DNA from 3 places in the Bradyrhizobium sp. ISRA436 genome. Region 1 is predicted to be linked to each of the others. Evidence: predicted binding sites of a transcription regulator. Region 1 holds the regulator's gene; each other region holds the start of a gene.

Evidence for each region. The regulator PhoB, encoded in region 1, activates phosphate uptake and scavenging genes when phosphate is short. The targets are predictions, from matches to a motif close to TGTCATNNANCTGTCAT.
Region 2: a site for PhoB is predicted at 4,431-4,447, ahead of MTX23_RS13925 (Orn/Lys/Arg decarboxylase N-terminal domain-containing protein). Genes of this name have one in related genera too.
Region 3: a site for PhoB is predicted at 4,956-4,972, ahead of MTX23_RS01470 (alkaline phosphatase D family protein). Genes of this name have one in related genera too.

The regions. Positions count from the first base shown of each region.
Region 1 is NZ_CP094519.1:7,129,532-7,137,162, reverse strand. Features, by position in the region: gene pstB (phosphate ABC transporter ATP-binding protein PstB) at 1-757, shown strand, start outside; gene phoU (phosphate signaling complex protein PhoU) at 769-1,488, shown strand; gene phoB (phosphate regulon transcriptional regulator PhoB) at 1,547-2,257, shown strand; gene MTX23_RS33175 (GcrA family cell cycle regulator) at 2,356-2,868, opposite strand; gene MTX23_RS33170 (aspartate aminotransferase family protein) at 3,353-4,561, shown strand; gene argF (ornithine carbamoyltransferase) at 4,561-5,487, shown strand; gene MTX23_RS33160 (Hsp33 family molecular chaperone) at 5,638-6,639, shown strand; gene apaG (Co2+/Mg2+ efflux protein ApaG) at 6,774-7,172, opposite strand; gene MTX23_RS33150 (OpgC domain-containing protein) at 7,486-7,631, shown strand, end outside.
Region 2 is NZ_CP094519.1:2,964,597-2,972,227, forward strand. Features, by position in the region: gene MTX23_RS13910 (HdeD family acid-resistance protein) at 203-775, opposite strand; gene MTX23_RS13915 (dodecin) at 1,027-1,248, shown strand; gene MTX23_RS13920 (GNAT family N-acetyltransferase) at 1,452-2,012, opposite strand; gene MTX23_RS13925 (Orn/Lys/Arg decarboxylase N-terminal domain-containing protein) at 2,031-4,388, opposite strand; gene MTX23_RS13930 (acyl-CoA dehydrogenase family protein) at 4,754-5,911, shown strand; gene MTX23_RS13935 (cupin domain-containing protein) at 5,927-6,349, opposite strand; gene MTX23_RS13940 (DJ-1/PfpI family protein) at 6,422-7,561, opposite strand.
Region 3 is NZ_CP094519.1:309,275-316,905, forward strand. Features, by position in the region: gene typA (translational GTPase TypA) at 1-560, opposite strand, end outside; gene MTX23_RS01460 (hypothetical protein) at 970-2,130, shown strand; gene MTX23_RS01465 (N-acetylmuramoyl-L-alanine amidase) at 2,193-3,182, opposite strand; gene MTX23_RS01470 (alkaline phosphatase D family protein) at 3,330-4,892, opposite strand; gene MTX23_RS01475 (TAXI family TRAP transporter solute-binding subunit) at 5,182-6,528, opposite strand; gene MTX23_RS01480 (4a-hydroxytetrahydrobiopterin dehydratase) at 6,806-7,111, shown strand; gene MTX23_RS01485 (YkvA family protein) at 7,341-7,631, shown strand, end outside.

The DNA.
Region 1 (7,631 bases):
GGCACCGCCGAAAGTCACGGTGCGCAACCTCAACTTCTATTACGGCGAGCACCACGCGCTGAAGAACATCAACCTGACGCTGGGCACCAACCGCGTCACGGCGTTCATCGGTCCGTCGGGCTGCGGCAAGTCGACCCTGCTGCGCATCTTCAACCGGATGTATGATCTCTATCCGGGCCAGCGTGCCGTCGGCCAGTTGATGCTGGACCAGACCAACATCCTCGACCCCAAGCTCGACCTCAACCTGTTGCGCGCGCGGGTCGGCATGGTGTTCCAGAAACCGACGCCGTTCCCGATGACGATCTACGAGAACATCGCCTTCGGCATCCGTCTCTACGAGAAGATCTCGAAGTCCGAGATGGACGACCGCGTCGAGAAGGCGCTGCGCGGCGGCGCGCTGTGGAATGAGGTCAAGGACAAGCTGAACGCCTCGGGCCTCTCGCTCTCGGGCGGGCAGCAGCAGCGCCTCTGCATCGCCCGCACCGTCGCGGTGCGGCCCGAGGTGATCCTGTTCGACGAGCCGTGCTCGGCCCTCGACCCGATCTCGACCGCCAAGGTCGAGGAGTTGATCCAGGAATTGTCCGAGGACTACACGATCGCGATCGTCACCCACAACATGCAGCAGGCGGCGCGCGTGTCCGACAAGACCGCCTTCATGTATCTTGGTGAACTGATCGAGTTCGACGACACCAACAAGATCTTCACCTCGCCGAGCGATCGACGCACCCAGGACTACATCACCGGCCGGTTCGGCTGAGGAGACACGCGATGGCTTCTGAACATACCGCCAAGGCATTCGACAGCGATCTGCAGGAACTCACGCGCCTGGTCGCCGAGATGGGCGGCCTCGTCGAGCGCATGATCACCGAATCCGTCGACGCGCTGATCCGCCGCGACGTCGCGCTCGGCAAGCGTGTCGTCGCCGCCGACGTCGAGATCGACGGTCTGCAGCACGTCATCGAGGAGCGCGCGGTGCTGACGATCGCGCGCCGCCAGCCGATGGCGATCGACCTGCGCGAGATCGTCGGCGCGATGCGGGTGGCCACGGATCTCGAGCGGATCGGCGACCTCGCCAAGAACATGGGCAAGCGCGTCGCGGCGCTGGAGAGCGATTTCCAGCCGCTGAAGCTGATCCGCGGCCTCGAGCACATGACCGACCTCGTGCTGTCGCAGGTGAAGTCGGTGCTCGACGCCTACGCCGCGCACGACCTGCCGGCCGCGATGGCCGTCTGGAAGGGCGACGAGGAGGTCGACGCGATCTGCACCTCGCTGTTCCGCGAACTGCTCACCTACATGATGGAGGACCCGCGCAACATCTCGTTCTGCATCCATCTGATGTTCTGTGCCAAGAACATCGAGCGGATCGGCGACCACGCCACCAATATCGCCGAAACCGTGTTCTACATGATCGAAGGCCAGCAGATCACCGACAAGCGCCCGAAGGGTGATATGACCACCTTTGCCACCACAGTGCCGGGCAACGGCTAGCTGAGGTGCTTGGTTCGCGTCCGGGCAACGGATCAACACAGAGAAAGAACATAGACCGATGAGCGCACGCATTCTGGTAGTCGAAGACGAGGAAGCGCTGACGACGTTGCTGCGCTACAACCTCGACGCGGAAGGCTACGACGTCGAAACGGTCGGGCGCGGCGACGATGCCGACACAAGGCTGAAGGAGCGTGTTCCCGATCTCGTGGTGCTTGACTGGATGCTGCCGGGCCTGTCCGGCATCGAGTTGTGCCGCCGCTTGCGCGCGCGGCCCGAGACCAAGCAGCTCCCGATCATCATGCTGACTGCGCGCGGCGAGGAGAGCGAGCGGGTCCGCGGCCTCGCCACCGGCGCCGACGATTACATCGTCAAGCCGTTCTCGGTGCCGGAGCTGCTGGCGCGCGTGAAGGGCCTGTTGCGCCGCGCGAGCCCCGAGCGGCTCGCGACTGTGCTGACCTATGGCGACATCGAACTCGACCGCGAGAAGCGCCGCGTGGCGCGCTCGGGCCGTCCGATCGATCTCGGGCCGACCGAGTATCGCCTGCTTGAGTTCTTCCTCGAGCATCCCGGCCGCGTGTTCAGCCGCGAGCAGCTGCTCGACAGCGTCTGGGGCCGCGACATCTATATCGACGAGCGGACCGTCGACGTGCATATCGGCCGGCTGCGCAAGCTGCTCAATCCCGGCCGCGAGCAGGATCCGATCCGCACCGTGCGCGGCGCCGGCTATGCGCTGGACGACCGCTTCGCCAAGGCCGAGCCGCAGCATTAAGCGTGAGTGTCGTCGCGGCGCCTGCCGGGACACATCACCAGGCTCTGCAGGCATAAAAAATCCCCGCTTGCGCGGGGATTTCGTTTCATGAGCTGTGTTTACCGTGTCGGCGGTTTGTTGGCCGGGCGGCGCCGATCGGCGGCCGGCTGGTAGGCGACACGCGAGTGATGCGCGCAATAGGGCAGGCCGGTGAGTGCCTTGCCGCCGCAGAAGAAGAATTCGGGGCTCGAGGGGTCGCCGACCGGCCAATGGCACGTGGCCTCGTTCAGCTCGAGCAGGGACAGCCGCTGGCTCATCGGAACCACATTGTCATAGGCGACCGGATCCGGCTCCAGCTCGACCTCGAAGGCGTGCGCGAGCGCCGTGTTGCCACGCGAGACCGGGCGTGCCACCCGCATCATGTGTTGGGCGGGACGGGCCTTGCGCTGCCGCGGGGCCGCGGTGGAGGGGGCCTTGGCACGGCCGGACAGGCCAAGCCGATGCACTTTGCCGATCACGGCGTTTCGCGTCACATTGCCGAGTTCCGCCGCAATTTGGCTGGCCGACAGGCCCGCCTCCCAGAGCTTCTTCAGCTGCTCGACGCGATCATCGGACCAGGTCAATACCGTCATCGCATTCTTCCCTTCGCCTTGCGCCGGCCAGTCATTGGAGCGGCGCTGCGAGCCAAATCTGACAAATATCCCTGCGGGCAGAATCCCTTAGCCCTCGCCGGACGCGGTTTTGCGCCCGAACGTGTACGCAGAACGAAAGCTACTTAGAGGGTCCAGTACTGCCGCACGAGATGTCGTATCCGACAGGCCAAACGCTACAATATGGCGTGACTCTGGCGCAAGAGTCCGCGGCAGCGCGTCCACATGTTCCCACACTTATGCATTGCAAAGAGGCTTTTCCACCTCACCGGAATGCACCGGATCGCGCGCGTTTCGCATTGCAGGAAGGCCACTTCGTGGCGATTGACAGCGACTGCCCGCAGCATACAATGTTTGCCACGTGCCGCCCGAAAAGGCGGCACGTTTTGTTTTCCGAAGCTGGCCGTTGCTGCGCTGGCGTCAAGGCACGCGGCAATTGTCGGCCTCAAACCCGTCAGTGATTGCCATGACCAATAGCGCCACGTCGCATCTGCTCCCCGTCTTCGCCAGGGTCGATCTCGGCTTCGAACGCGGCGAGGGCGCCTGGCTCGTCGCAACCAACGGCGATCGCTATCTCGATTTCACGTCAGGTGTCGCGGTCAACGCGCTCGGGCACGCGCATCCGCATCTGGTCAAGGCGCTGCAGGAACAGGCGACCAAGCTCTGGCACATGTCGAACCTGTTCAAGAGCCCGGACGGCGAGGTGCTCGCCGCACGGCTCTGCGAACAGAGCTTTGCCGACTACGTGTTCTTCTGCAATTCCGGCGCAGAAGCGATGGAAGGCGTGATCAAGCTGGTCCGCCACTATCACTTCTCCAAGGGCCATGCCGAGCGGTACCGCATCACCACCTTCGAGGGCGCGTTCCACGGCCGCACGCTCGGAACACTCGCCGCCACCGGTTCCGCCAAATATCTCGAGGGCTTCGGTCCGCCGATGGATGGATTCGACCAGGTTCCGCATGGCGACATCGAGGCGGTGAAGAAGGCGATCGGGCCGCACACTGCCGGCATCCTGATCGAGCCGGTGCAGGGCGAGGGCGGCGTGCGCTCGGCGCCGCAAGCCTTCTTCAAGGCGTTGCGTCAGCTCTGCGACGAGCACGGCCTGTTGCTTGCGTTCGACGAGGTGCAGACCGGCATGGGCCGCACCGGCGAACTGTTCGCTTACAAGCGCCTCGGCGTCACGCCCGACGTGATGTCGCTTGCGAAGGCGCTCGGCGGCGGCTTCCCGATCGGCGCTGTGCTGGCGAGCGCGAAGGCCGCGGCCGGCATGGCGCCGGGCTCGCACGGCTCGACCTTCGGCGGCAATCCGCTGGCAGTGGCGGCCGCCAATGCCGTGCTCGACGTCATGCTCAAACCCGGCTTTTTCGATCACGTGCAGAAGATGTCGCTGCTGCTCAAGCAGAAGCTCGCCTCGGTCGTCGATCGCTATCCCGGCGTGATCTCCGACGTGCGCGGCGAAGGCCTGTTGATCGGCGTCAAGGCCGTGGTGCCCTCGGGCGATCTCGTCACCGCGCTGCGTGAGCAGAAGCTGCTCACCGTTGGCGCCGGCGACAATGTCGTGCGGTTCCTGGCGCCGCTGATCGTCACCGAGGCCGAAATCGACCATGCGGTCGGAAGTCTCGAGCGCGCGTGTGCCGCGCTGACGGCTGCACAGCCGAAGAAGGCGGCGGGATGATGAGCAAGCCTGTCCGCCACTTCCTCGACATCAACGAGCTGCCGCTCGCCGAGCTGCGCAACATGCTCTCGGCCGGCGCCGCCATGAAGGCGAAGCTGAAGGCCCACGAGAAGGGCAAGAAGCCGCTCGAAGGCAAGACGCTGGCAATGATCTTCGAGCGCCCGTCGACCCGCACACGGGTATCGTTCGACGTCGGCATGCGCCAGCTCGGCGGTGAATCGATCATGCTGACCGGCGCCGAGATGCAGCTCGGCCGCGGCGAGACCATCGCCGACACCGCGCGCGTGCTGTCGCGCTATGTCGATGCGATCATGATCCGCATCCTCAACCACGATGCGCTGCTGGAGCTTGCAGCGCACGCCACCGTTCCCGTGATCAACGGGCTGACGCGTCGCTCGCATCCGTGCCAGGTGATGGCCGACCTGATGACCTTCGAGGAAAATCGCGGGTCGATCGAGGGCAAGACGGTGGCCTGGACCGGCGACGACAACAACGTGCTGGCCTCCTGGGCGCACGCCGCCGAGCGCTTCAAGTTCAATCTCAACGTCGCGACCCCGCCGGAGCTCGCGCCGAAGAAAGCGATGCGCGACTGGATCAAGACCACCGGCGCGTCGATCGTGCTCGGCACCGATCCGGAAGCCGCGGTCCGCGGCGCCGATTGCGTCGTCACCGACACCTGGGTGTCGATGGGCGACAAGGAGGGCGAGCACCGCCACAACGTGCTCAGGCCCTACCAGGTCAATGAAAAGCTGATGTCGCTGGCCAAGCCCGACGCGTTGTTCATGCACTGCCTGCCCGCGCATCGCGGCGAGGAGGTCACCGACGAGGTGATCGATGGCCCGCAGTCCGTCGTGTTCGACGAGGCGGAAAATCGCCTGCATGCGCAGAAGGGCATTCTGGCCTGGTGTTTTAACGCGGTCGCATAGCGCGCATTTAATGCTGTCGTCCCGGCCTCGCGCCGGGACCAGTAACCGCTGCTGTGAGTTGTCGCGAAAACTTGAGCTCGAGAGGCTTGGGCTCAAGCTTCGCGCGTGAACCCCTTTCGTTTAGCGGTCCGAGACCCCAGATAGAGCGCCATGGTTCCACAATCCCCCGACACCAAAATCGCTGCCGAGGCGCCGACCCGCGCGCCATCGGCCATTCCGGTTGACGACGCGGTGCTGGCCTTCGAGGTCGACGCGCTGGACCTGCGCGGACGGCTGACCCGGCTCGGTCCCGCGCTCGACGAGATCCTGCACAAGCACGATTACCCGCCGCCGGTGGGCAAGCTGCTGGGCGAGGCCATCGTGCTGACGACGCTGCTCGGCTCATCCGTCAAGTTCGAGGGCCGCTTCATCCTGCAGACCCGGACCGACGGTCCGGTCTCGCTGCTGATCGTCGATTTCCGGGCACCCGACCGGCTGCGCGCCTATGCGCGCTATGACGCCTCCCGCCTCAAGCCGGGCCTCACCTCGGGTGAGCTGCTCGGCAAGGGCCATCTCGCGATGACCATCGACCAGGGGTCGAACACGAGCCGCTATCAGGGGCTGGTCGCGCTGGAGGGCGGCAGCCTGGAAGACGCGGCGCACGAGTATTTCCTGCGCTCCGAGCAGATTCCGACCCGGGTCCGCCTTGCGGTCGGCGAAGAAATGCGCGGCGGCGAGGGCGGCAAGCTGCACTGGCGCGCCGGCGGCATCATGCTGCAGTTCCTGCCGAAGGCGGCGGAACGCGCCAAGCAGGCCGATCTGCATCCCGGCGACGCGCCGGAGGGTACCGAGGCGCACAGCGTGCCTGAGGACGACGCCTGGGTCGAAGGACAGTCGCTGATCTCGACCGTCGAGGACGTCGAACTGATCGATCCCGATCTCTCCGGCGAGCGGCTGCTCTACCGCCTGTTTCACGAACGCGGCGTCCGCGTCTTCACCCCGCAACGGCTGCACGCGGAGTGCTCCTGCTCGCGCGACGCGGTGTCCGCGATGCTCAAGAGCTTCACGCCGAAGGATCGCGCCGACATGGTCAAGGACGGCAAGGTGGTTGTAACCTGCGAGTTCTGCTCGTCGGTCTACGAATTCACGCCGGACGAAGCCGGGGTGGAGTAAGGCGCGGTCGTCGCCACAACGAGCGCGTCATCACCCGCGAAAGCGGGTGACCCAGTATTCCAGAGACGTTTGTAAACGATGGATAGGCGGCGGCGTACTGGATGCCCCGCATGCGCGGAGCACGACACCACGGGCTAATTCAGTACGCGCTTGCCGTCTGGGCTCGGGCTGTCAAGCGAAAAGGTCGGCACGTCGATCTCGAAGCGCTCGCCGCTCTCGCTGACCATCAGGTAGCTGCCGGTCATGAAGCCGGAGGCGGTCGGCAGCGGCACGCCCGAGGTGTATTCGAAGCGCTCGCCGGGGGCGAGCACCGGCTGCTCGCCGACCACGCCCTCGCCGCGGACCTCCTGGCGGCGGCCGGTGGCGTCGGTGATGATCCAGTGCCGCGTGCGCAGCTGGACAGTCTCCGGGCCCGAATTGGTGATCACGATCGTGTAGGACCAGAAATATTCGCGCCGCTCAACCGACGAGCGTTCCGGCATGAAGTTCGGCTCGACGGTGACTTCGATCTGGCGGGTTACGGCGCGGTACATGCAGCAAATTCCGATGGCCTTGGAGCATGATCCGGAAAGCCTTGTCGCGGTTTTCCGGATAAGATCATGCTGAAACAGGGAGCCATCATATCGAATTGAGCCGCCGGAACCAATCGGTCGCCGGGGCGGCGAAAAGCCGGGCCGGTAGGCGCCGGTCCATCCCGGTTTCAACATAGTTCCGTTCTAGAGCGCGGCGGCATGCCGCCGGCGCCAGCGCTTTGTCCGCAAGTCGCGGGCCGATATTATCTTTTCTAGATGGTGTGCGAGTGTCCCACAGCCGACAGGGTGCTTGATGAGCTCGATTGCCGATCCCATGGCCAGTTCGCCCGCGGCTGATGTCACGGTGGCAAAGGCCAAGGCGGTCGCGCCGGCGATCACGCTGCCGGCGGCAGGCGAGCGCGAGCTGCGGCTCGACCTGTTCCGCGGGCTCGCGCTGTGGCTGATCTTCATCGATCATCT
Region 2 (7,631 bases), 3.3 Mb from region 1:
GCGCTCTCCTCTGCAGCGCTCTCGCGCTCCTGGCTGGGCTCGACCGAACGCGGCCCCGGGCTTGGTCGGGGATGGATAGCGCGCGGTAAAGGCCAGTCAACCGGACATGCGCGCCCGGCGGCGGAGCCGCGAACGCAATCCGCCGCGCTCCGCGCACGAGAAGCACTGCGGGCTCGCTCGCTAACCCACCCTGCGACCGGGACTACGCCCGGCGCCGTAACGCCATCCCCATGCCGATCCAGCTTACGCCTGCGCAGATCAGGTCGACGCTGAGGAATATGCCGAGCGCATAGAGGCTCGAGATCGGCCAGTGCGCAAGGATGATGGCGCCGAGCACGAGCGTAATGAGGCCCGAGAGCGCGACCAAGCCCCACGGCGCCGCGGCGTTCATGCCGAAGGCGAGGAAGATGCGGACGATCCCCGACACGACCAGCGCGACGCCGAGGAACAGCGTCAACGTTGCCGCCGCGAGCAGGGGATTCTCGAACGTGATGAAGCCCGCGACAACGTAGAGCGCGCCGAGCAGGACCCAGAACAGGAACTTGCCCCACGACTTGACCTGGAATGCGTTGATGATCTCGGCGACGCCCGAGACGATCATCATGGCGCCGACGAACAGCACGCTGACGACGGTTGCGAAGAACACGCTGCCGAACGCGAGCATGCCGGCGATCAGATAGATCACGCCAAGCGCGACGATCCAGCCCCACTTCGAGCGAAGGCTGGACAGGCCGGATCCGAGACTATGGGCGTGTGAGCTGGACATGGTCGACATTGTATCGCTCCCGTAAACTGGATCAAACCATGCTACCATAGGTGGACACGCCGACAAGGGCGGGTGCCAGTGGCACCGAACGCAGCGCGACACGTTGATTCAATTTCGTCTGGTGTGCTGCCGCGCAGCATTCGTCCACGCGACAACATCTGGTCCAGATCGGAGGACACACTGTCCGGATTGCAGAGGACAAATTGTCCGGTTCGCGCATTCACTTGTCCCGTTCTCCGATCCATCGCAAGGAGGTCGACATGCCCGCAAGTCACGACAAGGATCACGTCTACAAGATCCTGGAACTCGTTGGATCATCGGAGAACAGCGTCGAAGCGGCGATCGAGAACGCCGTCGGCCGCGCGTCGAAGACGATCCGCGAGATGAAATGGTTCGAGGTCGTGCAGACCAGAGGCCATATCGAAGCCGGCAAGGTCCGCCACTATCAGGTGACTTTGCGGGTCGGCTTCACGCTGGAATAGGACGCTCCCGGAAAACGAGGGTGCTTTCGCGCCCTCTACCCGTCATTGCGAGCCAACGGGTCGGCGCAAAGCGCCGCCCGATGACAGGCTCCGCGAAGCAATCCATTGCACCGCGTGCGGAATCGTGGATTGATTCGTCGCTTCAGCGCAAAATTGCTTTGCAATTTTGTCGCGAGCTCCTCGCAATGACGGCCGTGAGAGCCTCACCGCCGCGACAGCGGCGCGGGCGGGGGCGGCTCGGTCGCGCCAGGGCCGAGCGAGCGCTGCACCATCACACTGTCCGACCAGTGGCCGTAGCGATAGGCGACGCCGGGCAGGTGCCCGACACGCGCGAAGCCGAACCGGTTGTGCAGCGCCAGCGACGCGGCGTTGTCGCTGTCGATATAGCCGATCATCTGGCGGAAGCCGGCCGCGGCGCAGGTGTCGATCAATTCCTGCAGCAGCTTTCGCCCGACGCCTTGGCCGACATATTGGTGATGCACGTAGATCGAGTGCTTCACCGTGTAGCGATAGGCGGGGCGCTTGCGGAACATCACGACATAGGCGTAGCCGACCACGTCGCCGTTGCAGACGGCCACCAGATGCGGCAGGCGGGTGTTGCGCAGGTTCTTGCGGCGCTCGCGCAGATCGTCGGGTTCCGGCGTGCCGCTGTCGTCGACGCTCTCCTCGACGCCGCGGCGGATGTGGCGGCGGTAGATCGACAGCATGGCGTCGACGTCGCTGTCGCGCGAGGCGCGCACGATGATCTTGTTGTCATTCTCCATTGCGTGCAGTCCGTCCGCTTATTCCGCTACGACGTAGGTATAGAAGCGGACGCGTCCTGACGCATCGATCTCCTTGTAGACGCCCTGGATCTCGACCTCGAAGCCGGGAAACGCGTTGAAGCTCGCCTCGAACATCCTGAGATAGTCGATCATCGGCTTGCTGCGTTCCGACAGCCGCTCGCCGGGCACGATGGTGGCGATGCCGGGCGGGTAGACCACGAACGGCGTCGCGGCGATGCGTCCGAAGATCTCGTCGATGGGCAGATAGTCGACGTCGTTGCCCACCAGGTAGCGCGAGGCCTCGCGCGGTGACATCGCGATCTCGGGCAGGTGCTCGGGCAGGAACTGTTTCGCCTGTAGCGCGCTGACCCCGGCGTCGCGGAAGAAGCGATGCATGTCGCCGCAGAGATCGCGCAGCCGCACCCCGGCATAGCGGTTCGGCCGGCGGCGGTAGAACTCCGGGATGACGTCCTCGAGCAGCGCGTTGTCGTCGTGCAGCTTCTTGAAGGCGACGAGCCCGCTCACCAGCGTGCCGGCCTTGCTGGCCTCGACACCCGGCGTCAGCAGGAAGAGCAGGGAATTGAGGTCGTTCTTCTCGGCGACGATGCGGTTCTCGCGCAGATATTGTGCCACCACGGGTGCGGGAATGCCATGGTCGGCATAGGCGCCGGTCGCATGATCGAAGCCCGGCGTCAGCAGGGTCAGCTTGTTGGGGTCGGTCATGGCGAAACCCGCCGTCACGTCCGGGAAGCCGTGCCAGCTCTCGCCGGGCTTGAGCTGCCAGTAGGACGGGTTGGTCGCGAGTTGGTCGGTCGAGATCGTCTCCCAGGCCACGTTGTGCACGCCGCCTTCGCGCGCGACGTCCGGGATCATCACGCGATCCGGCACGAACGGCTCGAAGAACCAGCGCCGATCGGGCCGCGTCTCGTTCTCCTCGAACTCACGCTTGACCGCGCGGATCTTCTTGCGCAGCTCGATGCCGAGCCGGATCGTGTCGTCCCACAACACTTCGCCGGAGCGGCCCTTCGTCATCTGCGCGCCGACGTCGAGCGAGGCGAACAGCGGATAGAACGGCGAGGTCGAGGCGTGCTGCATGAAGCTTTCGTTGAAGCGGCGGTGCTCGACGCGACGCTTCTGGCCCTTGATGTGGCGGTCGCGGATGTGGATCTGCGAGGCCTGCGAGAAGCTCGCGAGCTGCTTGTGGGTCGATTGGGTCGCGATGATGCCGGGCGCCTCAGGGCCAAGGTCGGACAGCCCCATCGCGAAGCGGCCGGCATAGATCGGGTGGAATTTCATGAAGCCGGCCCAGGCCTCATCGAACAGGATGTAATCGCAGAGATGGCCGATGCGCTTGAGGATCATCTCGGCGCTGTGGATGGTGCCGTCATAGGTGCACTGCTCGACCACCGCGACGCGGAAGGGGCGGGGCTTGTTCCAGGCACCCTCGTCCCTGACCAGCGGGTGCTTGCGGATGTGATCGCGCAAGGTCGCTTCGTCGAGCAGGTCCCAGCGCATCGGGCCGATCAGGCCCCAGGCGTTGCGCACGGTCGGCACATAGACCGGGATGCCGCCGCCGATCAAGAGCGCGCCGTGATGCGCGGCCTTGTGGTTGTTGCGGTCGAACAGCACGAGGTCGCCGTCGGTGACCAGCGAGCCGAGCGCGACCTTGTTTGAGGTCGAGGTGCCGTTGAGCACGAAATAGGTCTTCTCGGCGCCGAAGATCCGCGCCGCCTCCTTCTGCGCCCGCAGCGCCGGCCCCTCATGGGTGAGGAGGTCGCCGAGGTCGAGCACGGAGTTGTCGAGATCATCGCGGAACACGGCTTCGCCGAGATGCTCGACGAACACCCGGCCGATCGGGCTGCGGCTGTAGAATACGCCGCCATTGTGGCCGGGGCAGGTCCAGAGCTGGTTGCCTTCCTCAGCATAGTCGACCAGCGCGCCGAAGAACGGCGTCTTCAACGTCTCGGCATATTGCTTGAGCCGGCTGATCAGATTTTTCGCGATGAAGGGCGGCGTCTCCTCGGACAGGAACACGTAGCCGTCGATGAAATCCAGCACCTCGACCGGCAGGTCCTCGAAGCGCTTGCGGCGAATCAGCAGGATGATCGGGAAGTCGAGGCCGCGCCGGCGCATCAAATTGATCAGCGCCGCGGTCTTGCCTTCAAGTCCCTTCTTGCCCCAGTCGACCACCATGCAGCCGATCGCGGCATCGGTCTGCACCGCGATCTCGGCATCCTCCAGCTTGCGGGCGCGCACCACTTCGAAGCCGGACCGCTCGATTTCGGTGATGATCTGGTTGAAGCGGATGCCCTCGAGGTCGTCGGCCTCGAACACCGGCGCGGCGAACAGGAAGTTGAACCGTTTGAAATAGTCCATGCGTGTCCTCGAACTGTGTCCGCTGACGTGTCGGCACAATTCATGACAGGCAGATGACAGGTGGTGCGCGCTCGACGATCAAGGCGGAATGGTGAGCGTCAGCGGACGCGGCCGCCGCCGGAACAGCGATTGGCCGCAGTGACGTTCCCGCAGGTTGATCTGGCGGCTGACGGCGGTCGGCGCACCTGCAACTCCGCGGCAGCCGCCTTGAAACCGCTTCGAAGGCACGGAGTTCGGTCACCGGCGGCAGCTTGCGCATGACGGGGAGTGTAGATGAATTCAGTTCACCCGCAGCTGAATTCTTCGCGTTTGCCTGGTGCGGCATGATGCCCAACACTGGGCGCGTTACCGGTCCGGAGGCTGCCATGCTCGTACCGACCCAAGCCAGTGTTGTGGACTATCTCGCCGCCATCGATCGGCTGGCGCTGCTGATTGCGGCGGAACGCCAGCATTTCGACCGCGACCGCAGGCTTCCCGATGCGGTCTTCAACGCGCTCGCCGAGGCCGGATTGTTTCGGCTCTATCTGCCGCGGTCGCTCGGCGGCCCGGAATTCTCGCCGCTCGACTTCATGACGATCGTCGAGGCCGCCTCGGCGCTCGACGGTTCGGTCGGCTGGCTGGTCGGGAATGGTGCGGGCATGAGCCGGATCGGCGGCTATCTGCCGGAAGACGTGGTGCGGAACTGGTTCGCCGATCCGCTCGCGTTCGTGGTGAGCGCGACCGGCGCGGTCGGAACGGCGGTGGAGGTCGAGGGCGGCTATCGCGTCAGCGGACGCTGGCCGTTCGGCAGCGGCTCACATCACGCGACGCGGTTCATGGGGCTTGCCAGAGCGAAGCGGCCGGACGGCAAGGACGGTGCGCCGCTTTGCTGCTATTTCGACAGGTCGGACGTCTGCGTGGACGACACCTGGTTCGTCTCGGGACTGCGCGGCACAGGTAGCTGCGATTTCGAGGTTCGCGACAGCTTCGTTCCGGTCAGTCACACCCATTTGCTGATCGATTTCCAGCCGACACAGGCGGGCATTCTGTATCGGTTGCCGGGTATCTCGGCGTTCTCCTGGACCATCTCGGTTGTGCCGCTCGGAATCGCGCGCGGTGCGCTTGACGCCTTCATCGCGCTCGCGAGCCGCAAGCCGCGCCCGGGGGGTGCCGGTCAATTGCGCGACGGCGAACTGGTTCAGGCCATGGTCGGCCGCGCCGAGGCTGCCCTGCGCTCTGCGCGAGCCTTGCTCGTCGAAGCCATGACGGAACTGATGGAAGCAACCGACGTCGGAGGCGGCCGGCTCATTCAGGCACGGGCGTTCTTGCGGGTTGCCTGTGCCAATGCCGCGGAAAACGCCGCGCGCGTCGTCGGCATGATTGCGGCCAGTGCCGGGACAGCCGCGATCTTCGAGACCGGCACGCTGGAACGATCGGTCCGCGACGTCGACGCGGCGATCAAGCATATCGCGATGAGCCCGAACAGCTATGCGCTCGCCGGACGCGTGAGGCTCGGCCTCGACCCCGGCACCTGGCGGTTCTGAGGGCGATCCGCGTCGTCAGGGCGCAACCGGCACCAGCCCGTAGCGCAGCATCGTCTCCTTCATCTGCGCCGGATCGGGCGCGCCGCCGGCCAGCAGCGCCGCCATTTCCTTGAAGTACTTTGGCCCGAGCACGCCGGGGCTCAGCATGCACAGGCAGGCCGCCGGACCGTTCGAGCGGTTGGTGAAGCCGTGCACGATGCCGCGCTTGATGAACACGGTCTCACCGGGCGCGAGGTCGATGTCCTTGCCGTCGACGCGCCAGGTCGAGATGCCCGACAGGCCGTAGATCGTCTCGTCCCAGCTCTCGTGGTAATGCGGGATCGGCATCCGCGCATTCGGCTGCAGCGTCATCTCGAACAGGTCGATGCTGCCGCCGGTGGTCTCCTTGCTCTGCAGGAATTTGAGCTGCAGCGCGCCGATCTCGATCAGTTCGGGCATGGTCGTCTCGCGCGTGGTTTGTCGCCACGATAGCGGACGGCGCACGACGAGGGCAATGGGCATTGCTTGGATTCAGCGCCGCGGATATTCGAGCTGCATGGCGACGAAGTCCGCCGTGCCCGCGCCGTAGCGCGTCTCGATTCCCTTGAGCGCCTGGTCCAGCGCCTGAGCGGGCGGCGTCGTTCCAACCGCCGGAAGCAGGTGCGCCGCAGGCCAATCGGTCGCGACCTGTTGTGGATAGATACGCAAGCCGTTGCGGGTTGTCTGCGGAGCGCCAGTCGCGGCAAACGTCACCGCGTGCGAGCGATAGGTGCGCGACCAACTATCTGCGACCAGCGCCAGCGAGACCTCGTCGATGCCAGGCGTCAGGGCAAGGCCGAGTTGCTCGCTGCTCCAGAACGCCAGCGTGTTCGCGATCGCGGTCAGCGCGAACGGGCGCGTGAACTTGAACGCGCCACTGTCATGACGCGCGTCCCAGGCGCCGACGCCGATCTCGCGGGCGACCGCTTCGGCCTTGGCGCGGCCCGCGATCGCCTCGACCAGGGTGAGCGACATCGGCATCGACGCCGAAATCCCGGTAGTCGTTGCAACGCCGCGGTCGACCACGATCCTGCGGTTCGCGACGTAGCGGATTTCAGGATGCTTGTCGCGCCAGTCCTTGACGTAGAACCAGTGCGTGGTCGCCTGCCGGCCATCGAGCAGGCCGGCGGAGGCCAAGACCTTGCCGCCGGCGCAGACGCCGACGATCATGGCGCCGTTCTCCGCCTGGCGGCGGATCCACTGCACCACGGCCGGATCGTCGTCGCGGCTCATCGCGGGCACGATCACATAGTCCGCGCCGTCGGGATGCGCGGCATCGAACGCAGCGATCGTTGCGTCCGGCTCGACTTTCAGCACCGGAAATAGCGTCACCGGTCCGGGCCCCGTCGCCAACGTGACGACGTCGGCGACATCGGCACGCTTGAGGATGCCATAGGGCATCAGATAGTCGGTGGTCTCGGTCATATCGTTGATGCCGACGATCGCGATCAGCGGGCGTTGCCGCTTCGGCGGCTTCAAAGCGGCGAGCGTTGCATTATGTTCCTCCTTCGCGATCGGCGGCGGCGCCTTGAACGCCGAAGCGGCGGGGAGGGTGAGCAGCCAGCCGCCACCAAGGATTGGAACCAGCGCGGCAACGGCAAGACCGCCCCATGCAAGAAGCCGCCAGTTCATGAGGATATGTCTCAACGGATCTGTTGCGTCTGGGCGCAAACTATCCGGCGAGAGTGTCGATCGAAATGGC
Region 3 (7,631 bases), 690 kb from region 1:
TCGAACAGCGGCTGCATGCCGAGATCCTTCGGCCCTTCCGGGCTGTCGGCCATCCAGCCCTGCTTGGCCGACCCATATAAAATCGGGAAGTCGAGCTGCTCCTCGCTGGCATCGAGCGCCGCGAACAGGTCGAACACCTCGTTGATGACTTCGGTCGGGCGCGCGTCGGGGCGGTCGACCTTGTTGATGACGACGATCGGCTTCAGGCCGATCTTCAGCGCCTTCGACACCACGAATTTGGTCTGCGGCAGCGGGCCTTCGGCCGCGTCGACCAGCACCAGCGCGCCGTCGACCATATTGAGGATGCGCTCGACCTCGCCGCCGAAATCGGCGTGGCCGGGGGTGTCAACGATGTTGATGCGGATGTCTTTCCATTGCACCGAGGCGGCTTTCGCCAGGATGGTGATGCCGCGCTCGCGCTCCAGGTCGTTGGAGTCCATGGCGCGCTCGGTCACCTTCTGGTTTTCGCGGAAGGTGCCGGATTGCTGCAGCAGGCGGTCGACGAGGGTGGTCTTGCCGTGGTCGACGTGGGCGATGATGGCGACGTTACGAAGGTTCATGGCTCTTCTTCTGGTCGTGCAAAGGGTCGTGAACGCGGTCTCGCCGGACAACTCGGGCCGGCCGCAGACGTGGCCCATCCGGGCCCGGATCACGCTCATACCTAAGAAATTTGACGGGGACGCATCGCCCCAAAAAGGAAGCCCGGCCAATGGACCGGGCACCTGGCGCGTTGCGACGCAATATAGTCAGAAAACGCCAAAAAACAACGGTTTGTTGGCGCTTTGGGTGACCGAATTTCGGGCCGGCGCCGTGGATTTTGCAGGCTTTCCGGCGACTTTTGGTGCGATCTGGCCGCGCTGGGAAACGGAACACGGTCGGATTGCGGGGCTTCCGCCTCGCAGCCGGCGTGTTCGTCATCTACGATCTGAGGTGTCGGATCCGGCGAAGCTCAGCCATCGGGAAGCCGTTATGGCGATCAGGACATCTGCCGCTGCACTCGCGGCTGCGCTTTCTGTCGCGCTGCTCCTCACGCCGCAGCTCGCAACGCATGCGATCTTCGGTGCGGCCGGGTCGCTGGCCTCGGTCGCCATCGGTGGTTTCGTGTCTCCAGCCAGGGGCCAGCCGGGCGGACTGACGAGCAAGCAATCGGCCGCGCGCGAGACCTACGACAAGGCCGTGAGGGACTTCGAGTCGATCCTGCGCCAGCGTCGCGCACAGATCGATTCCCACCAGCCGCTGCCCAACCTGCCGGGCCAGGCCCTTTACCTTGCCCGTGTCGAAATGATGAGCGCATACAAGGATCTCACCGACGCGCTTCCGTCCAGGATTGGAAGACCCAACAGATTCGGAATCCCTCCGGCATATTTTGATGCTGACAATGAGCCGTTGTTCGATGAGTACAGGAAGCTTTTCGACCTCATGGAGGCCCCGCCCACCAGCGCGCAACGATCGGATACTCCATTCAAGGACGTCATCGATCTGGCGACTGCGATCGCGCGGGCCAAGAGCCTGGATGCCGCGAATGCCGCAGCCGCGGGCCGCATCAGCCTCGGCCTTTTCTTTGCCGAGACGGGCGGCAAGCAGAATGCAGGAAATGCGCGGTCGAACACATACAAGGGGAGTCTGCAGACGGGTCCGTCCGAAGATCGAAACGGTCGAAGGAAATGGGCAGCGATCAAGGGATCAATCGCAGCCTTCGATTCTGCACTGAGCCGTCGCGACGACAAGGAAGAAGCGCGGGTCGGCAAACTGGATCATCGGCTCAATCACTGGACCGCCGTGCGAGACGCCCTCATGAACGCGCACGCGGATATTTTCCCGGAGGTCCCGGCGATCCTGAAAGCCTTGCCTGACACGATCGATCAAATGAAGCTCTTTGAGCTTATCCAGATCATTCCCACGCCGACCAGGGCCGCACTCGGCTCGGGCAACCTCGTCGGCTACAGAATTTCCGATGCCAGGATCATGCGATACCTGCGGAACAACAGCATCTTCGCGTTCGGTCGGGCCGACAGGGCAAGAACATCTGCGACCTTCCGCGAAATCCTCGATGCCATGTGGCTTTTCAACGGCAAGTTTGAGCAAGCGCTTGCCAAATTCGAGGAGATCAAGGCGGGCAAGCGGGGATGACATCAGCAGGTGCCAATCGGATCGCGTTTCGCTGAGATGCTCGGCGGTGCGTCACAGGGCGATCAGAGCGGACCGAGGATGGCCCATCGCGGCTCACAGAACTCCTTGACGGCGGCCGCGACGCTGCTGCTGATCATGTTCTGCCGTTCGGGCGAGTCCATCTCGAGCTCCTCGTCCCGGTTGATTATCGAGCCCGCCTCCAGCAACACGGCGGGCATCCGGGTCTTTCGCAGCACGATGAGCTCATCATAGCTGTAGACGCCGGTCTCCTTGTTCAGCAGCGGGTGCTGATAGCGACCCATGATGGGTTGCGTGTATTGCTCGGCATAAGGAAGCCCCTCGGCCTTTAATTCCTTGCCCATCAGTTCGGCGAACGAGAGGCTCGTCTTGAAGTCCGGATTGTCGCGGGAGACGAAGATGGAGTACCCGCTGAACCGATCGCTGTAATGGCTTTTCTTGCCCTCGAAATCCCAGTCCTCGAGCAATTTGTTGGGCACGGAGTCATGGTGGATCGACAGGAAGAGATCTGTGCGCAGATCATTGGCCGCAGCCACTCGTTTGAAGAGGCTGGGTCTGGCCTTGCCCTCAGTCACAAGGAGTCTGGTTTCGGCAAAGCCTTCGGCCTTCAATTTCTCGTCGATCAGCCGGGCAAGGCGCAGGTTGAAGGTGTACTCGGCGACATTGCGAGCGCTGATCGCGCCCTCCGATTCAGCCGTATGCCCCACATCGAGAACCATCCGGAATGTCGAGGGATCGCATTTTGCCGAGGCCGGTTTGAGAGCGGAACGAGGCAGGACGGCCGGCCCGAGGGCGGCAAGCCGCGTGGCGTGGGGTTTTGGTGAGACTCTGTGCCTGGCCAACTTGGCCGGCCTCACGCGCTTTGGCGATCCGGCGTGCTTTGACGAGCTCTTGAAGATATGCGGCAGCCTGCCGGCATCGCTGGCTTCGATCGGCAGCAGCACGAACGCTGCTATGGCGACGACAATGAGGTGGCACGGCCGAGACCCCGCGACGATGCCACCGAGCACGCGAATGGACTCGTAGCGCCTCATGCTCCGCCCCTCCGGGCCCCCAGCACAACGGCTCTGATATCGATACCGGAACAGGTCGGTGACGTCCATCCCCGGTCAATCGCGTCGCCCCGGCCTTGGGCCAGGGACGTCCAGGAAAGGGGCGGTTCCGTAGTGGATGCGACCGGACTACGCCTGCTTCGGATCGAGCGTGATCGACCACAATTCGGCGTCGGCACGATCGCGCAGGCTCACCGTCATCTGTCCGCTCTTGCCGTCGATCTTGACGTGACCGAAGAACTGCATGCCGGCCGACGGCGGCAGGTTCTGGTTCGCTTCGCCCGGCGCCTTCACGAACTTCACTTCGGGGCCGAACGTGTTGTCGAGTTCGTTCGGGCCGAACGTACCGGCATGCAGCGGGCCGGAGACGAATTCCCAGAACGGATCGAACTCCTGGAACTGCGCCTTGTTCGGGTTGTAGTAGTGCGCGGCGGCGTAGTGCACGTCGGCGGTCAGCCACACCGTGTTGACGATTCCAGCGGTCTTGATGAAGCGCAGGACGTCGGCGATCTCGAGCTCGCGGCCGCGTGCCGGACCGTCGCCCTGCGCGAAGGCTTCCGAACCCTTCTTGTTGGCCGCGTCGTCATAGACGAGGAGGGAGAGCGGCATGTCGGAGGCGATCACCTTCCAGGTGGCGCGCGAGTTGAGCAAGCCGCGCTTCAGCCAGGCGAGCTGGTCGGGCCCGAGGAAATAGGCGTCGGGACCATAGGTCTCCTGCAGGTTCGGGCCGTTGGGGCCGCGATAGCTGCGCTCGTCGAGCATGAAGACGTCGAGCAGCGGGCCGTAGCTCAACGTGCGGTAGACCCGGCCCGGCTCGACGATGCTCTCGCGCATCGGATACATCTCGTGGAAGGCACGGGCCGAACGCGCGGCAAGCAGCATGATGTCGCGCTCCTTGTAGGCGTCGGGCAGTTGCTTCGACAGCGACCAGTTGTTCATCACTTCGTGATCGTCCCACTGCACGAAGATCGGCACTTCGGCATTGAAGGCGCGCAGATTCTCGTCGAGGAAATTGTATTTGTGGGCGGCACGGAATTCGTTGAGCGTCTCGGCGACCTTGGCCTTTTCCGGAATTGTGATGTTCTTCCAGATCTTGCCGTCGGGCTGCTTCTGCTCGGCCGTGATGATGCCGTCAGCATAGATGGTGTCGCCGGAATGCAGGAAGAAATCCGGCTTGTGCTTCTTCATGGCGGAGAAGGTGACCATACCGCCGTCATCGGGATTGATGCCCCAGCCCTGGCCGGCCACGTCGCCGCCCCACACGAAGGAGACGTCGCGGCGATCGCTCGGCGCGGTGCGGAAGCGGCCGATCACCGGCTCGCCTGCGATGTCGATGTGGGAGAGATCGCGGAAGCGCACGCGATAGAAGATGTCCTGGCCGGAGGGCAGGTTCTCCAGCAGCATCTTGGCGGTGAAGTCGCTCTCCGGCAGCGCCGCGATCGGCGGCAGCGTGCGCGCATCCTTGAACGATTCCGTGGTCGCGACCTCGACCATCATCTGCGACGGGCGATCGGCCCGGGCCCAGACCACGCCGCCGTCGACACCGACGTCGCCGGACTGCACACCATGGGTGATCGCCGGCCGGTCGGCAGCGCGGGAGAGATAAGGCATCGCAACGACGCCGGCCCCGGTCGCTGCCGCGGTGGACAGGAAGCGTCGGCGAGTGATCTTGCGCGAAAACCGGATCGTCATGGGGGCCTCCAGGAATAGGACGCGACACTGCGCCGCAAGCTCGCAAAGACCTAGAAAAATTCCATGACGGAGAGATTACAGGGAGTGGCTGCGCGGGGGAGAACTGCGACGTGCCTCGTAAGGTGAGCACGTCTGTCAGGCTCCCTCTCCCGCTTGCGGGGGAGGGTGGGGTGGGGGCTTCCTCCGCGAATGATGCCGCGGAGAGAGCCCCCCACCCGCCGCGCTACGCGCGTCGGCCTCCCCCGCAAGCGGGAGAGGCGGAATGAGTTCGCGGAGAGGGAGTCGTCCCTTATGCCGAGCCCGCCGCGCGGAACTGGGTGGCGGCGCGCTGCAGGTTCTGCGGCATGCTCATCAACAGCGCCTTGCGGTCGGCGACCGCGTTGTGGAACTGCTCGAGCGCGATGTTGAACGCGGTCAGCGTGCCCTGTTCGATCGCGCCACGCTCGAAGCACACCAGCGTGTCGCGCAGGATGTCGTCGGCCTCCGCCTGCATCTGGTCGAGCTCATCGGTCGAATCGCTGCGCCGCGCGGCCTTCAGCATGTCCAGCAGGCGATCGCGCTGCGAGGTGTTGGTGTTGCGTTCGTCCTGCTTGAGATAGCCGGCGAACCACGCGCCGGCCGAGCCCATCGCCGAGAGCGCCATCAGGCTCCACCAGATGTAATCGCTGTAGCGGTCGAGGAAGGTCTTTTCCTCGCCATCGACGAAGGCGGCGGCGCCCGGATGCACCGGGATGACGGCGTCCTTGTCGGTGTCGGGGGTCTCGATCTTGGCGGCGAGCGGGAAATCGCTCTTCAGCGACTGCCGGATCGAGAACAATTGCCGCGTAAACGCTGCCACCGTCGATTCCGATAGGCCTTTGCGGGCGACGATGTGATGCGAGAAGCTGATGGTCTTGACCTCGTCCTCCGGCCGGTCGGCAGAGCCGAGCGAGCCGGCGGGGATTTCCGAGGCTTCATAGGCCGGATGGTTCTGCGCGATCGCCTCGGAGGCATCGATGGCGAGGAAGGTCGGCTCGTTGCCGTCATGGGCCGATGCCGCGATCGCGTCGATCGTGATCTTGCTGTTGGCGGGACCTGCGGCGAGATAGGCGTCGGCCTTCTGGTTGCGGATCGCCTCGACCGCCTCATTGACCGGGAACTGGACGATATCGACCTTCATCGGGTCGATGCCATATTGCACCAGGATCATCTTGAGCAGATTGACGTTGGCCTGGGTACGGCCAACGACGCCGATCTTGTGGCCGGCAAGCTGCGCGATCTTGGTGATCTTCGGGCCCTTCCGCCGCTTGCCTTTCGCCGCGGGTGGAACCCACATCACCACGACATTCTTGCGCAGCGTCGCAACCGCCTGTGCGTTCTTCGGCACTTCGAGATCGCCGCGGATGATGGCGAGATCGGCCTTGCCTTCGGCGAGCACCTGCGCGCTCGCCGGAGCGCCATCGGTTTGCATCGGGCGAAGCTTGACCTGGCTATTCGCCTGGTTGTTGAAAGCCTGGGCCAGTGTCTGCACCAGCTTGACATCGTCGCTGTTGGGCGGGCCGACCGCGATGCGCAGCGTCACCGGCCGCATCGCGAAATAATAGCCTGCAGCCATCGTGCCGATGATGGCGAGCACACCCGCGATCAGCACGAATATCAGCCGTTGCCGCGCAGAACGGGGCGGCTTCGGCAATATGTCGGCGGGGCCAGTGCCGTTGGTCATCGATCTCGCAAACAAAAGCTTGGGGCTCAATCTCAAAAGGGCCGGCGCGCATACATCCCCGATTTGTAGCAAATTCCGGGGACGACCGACGTTACATCTCCGTCATGGTGAGCAGCGGCGATAGGACGCAATTTCGGCCTTAATTTCGGCGTGGATCCCATCGCGCAGGCCGGCCGTTAGGTTAAGGTTGGGGCCAAACAGGAGGGCTGTCATGGTGGAATTGCTGTCGGCGGAAGCAAGGAAGGCCGCGCTCTGGGAATTGGCCGGCTGGGCGGAGATGCCTGGCCGTGCGGCCATCACAAAGACCTTCGTGTTCAAGGACTTCAACGAAGCTTTTGGCTTTATGTGTCGCGCGGCCTTGGTCGCGGAAAAGAACGACCATCATCCTGAATGGAAGAACGTCTACAAGACGGTCGAGGTCATGCTGGCGACCCACGAGGTCGGCGGGGTGACCAAACGCGACATCGAGCTCGCCAAGGCCATGAACGCGATCGCAAGGCAGCTCGGGGTGAGCTGACTTTGTCAGCCCTCATGGCGAGGAGCGCGGAACGCGCGTCTCTGGACGATGCTGCGCATCGCCAGGCGAACCATGAGGCCCGGGCCTGCATCCTTCGAGACGCTGCTTCGCGGCTCCTCGGGATGAGGGGTCGGGGCGTTGATGCAGCGCGCCTTGCGGCGGCCGTCTGACATCACCAGATTCGCAGCGAACGTCGCCCGACTGCCGCGCGGCGTCGAGGAGCCTTGCGATGGCATCGACCGAACACAGCGTGGGATTCGAGCCCGCCGACCGGCTGGCCCAGGATCGCGAAAGCGTGCGCCGCCGCTTCTGGATCAAGTTCAAGAAGGTGGTGGCGCGGCTGCCTTTCGCCGAGGATCTGCTCGCCGCTTATTACTGCGCCTTCGACCGCCAGACGCCGCGCCATGTGCAGGCGGCGCTGCTTGGCGCCATCGCCTATTTCATCCTGCCGTTCGACTTCATTCCCGACATGATGCCGATCCTCGGCTTCACCGACGATGCGGCGGTGCTCGCGACCGCG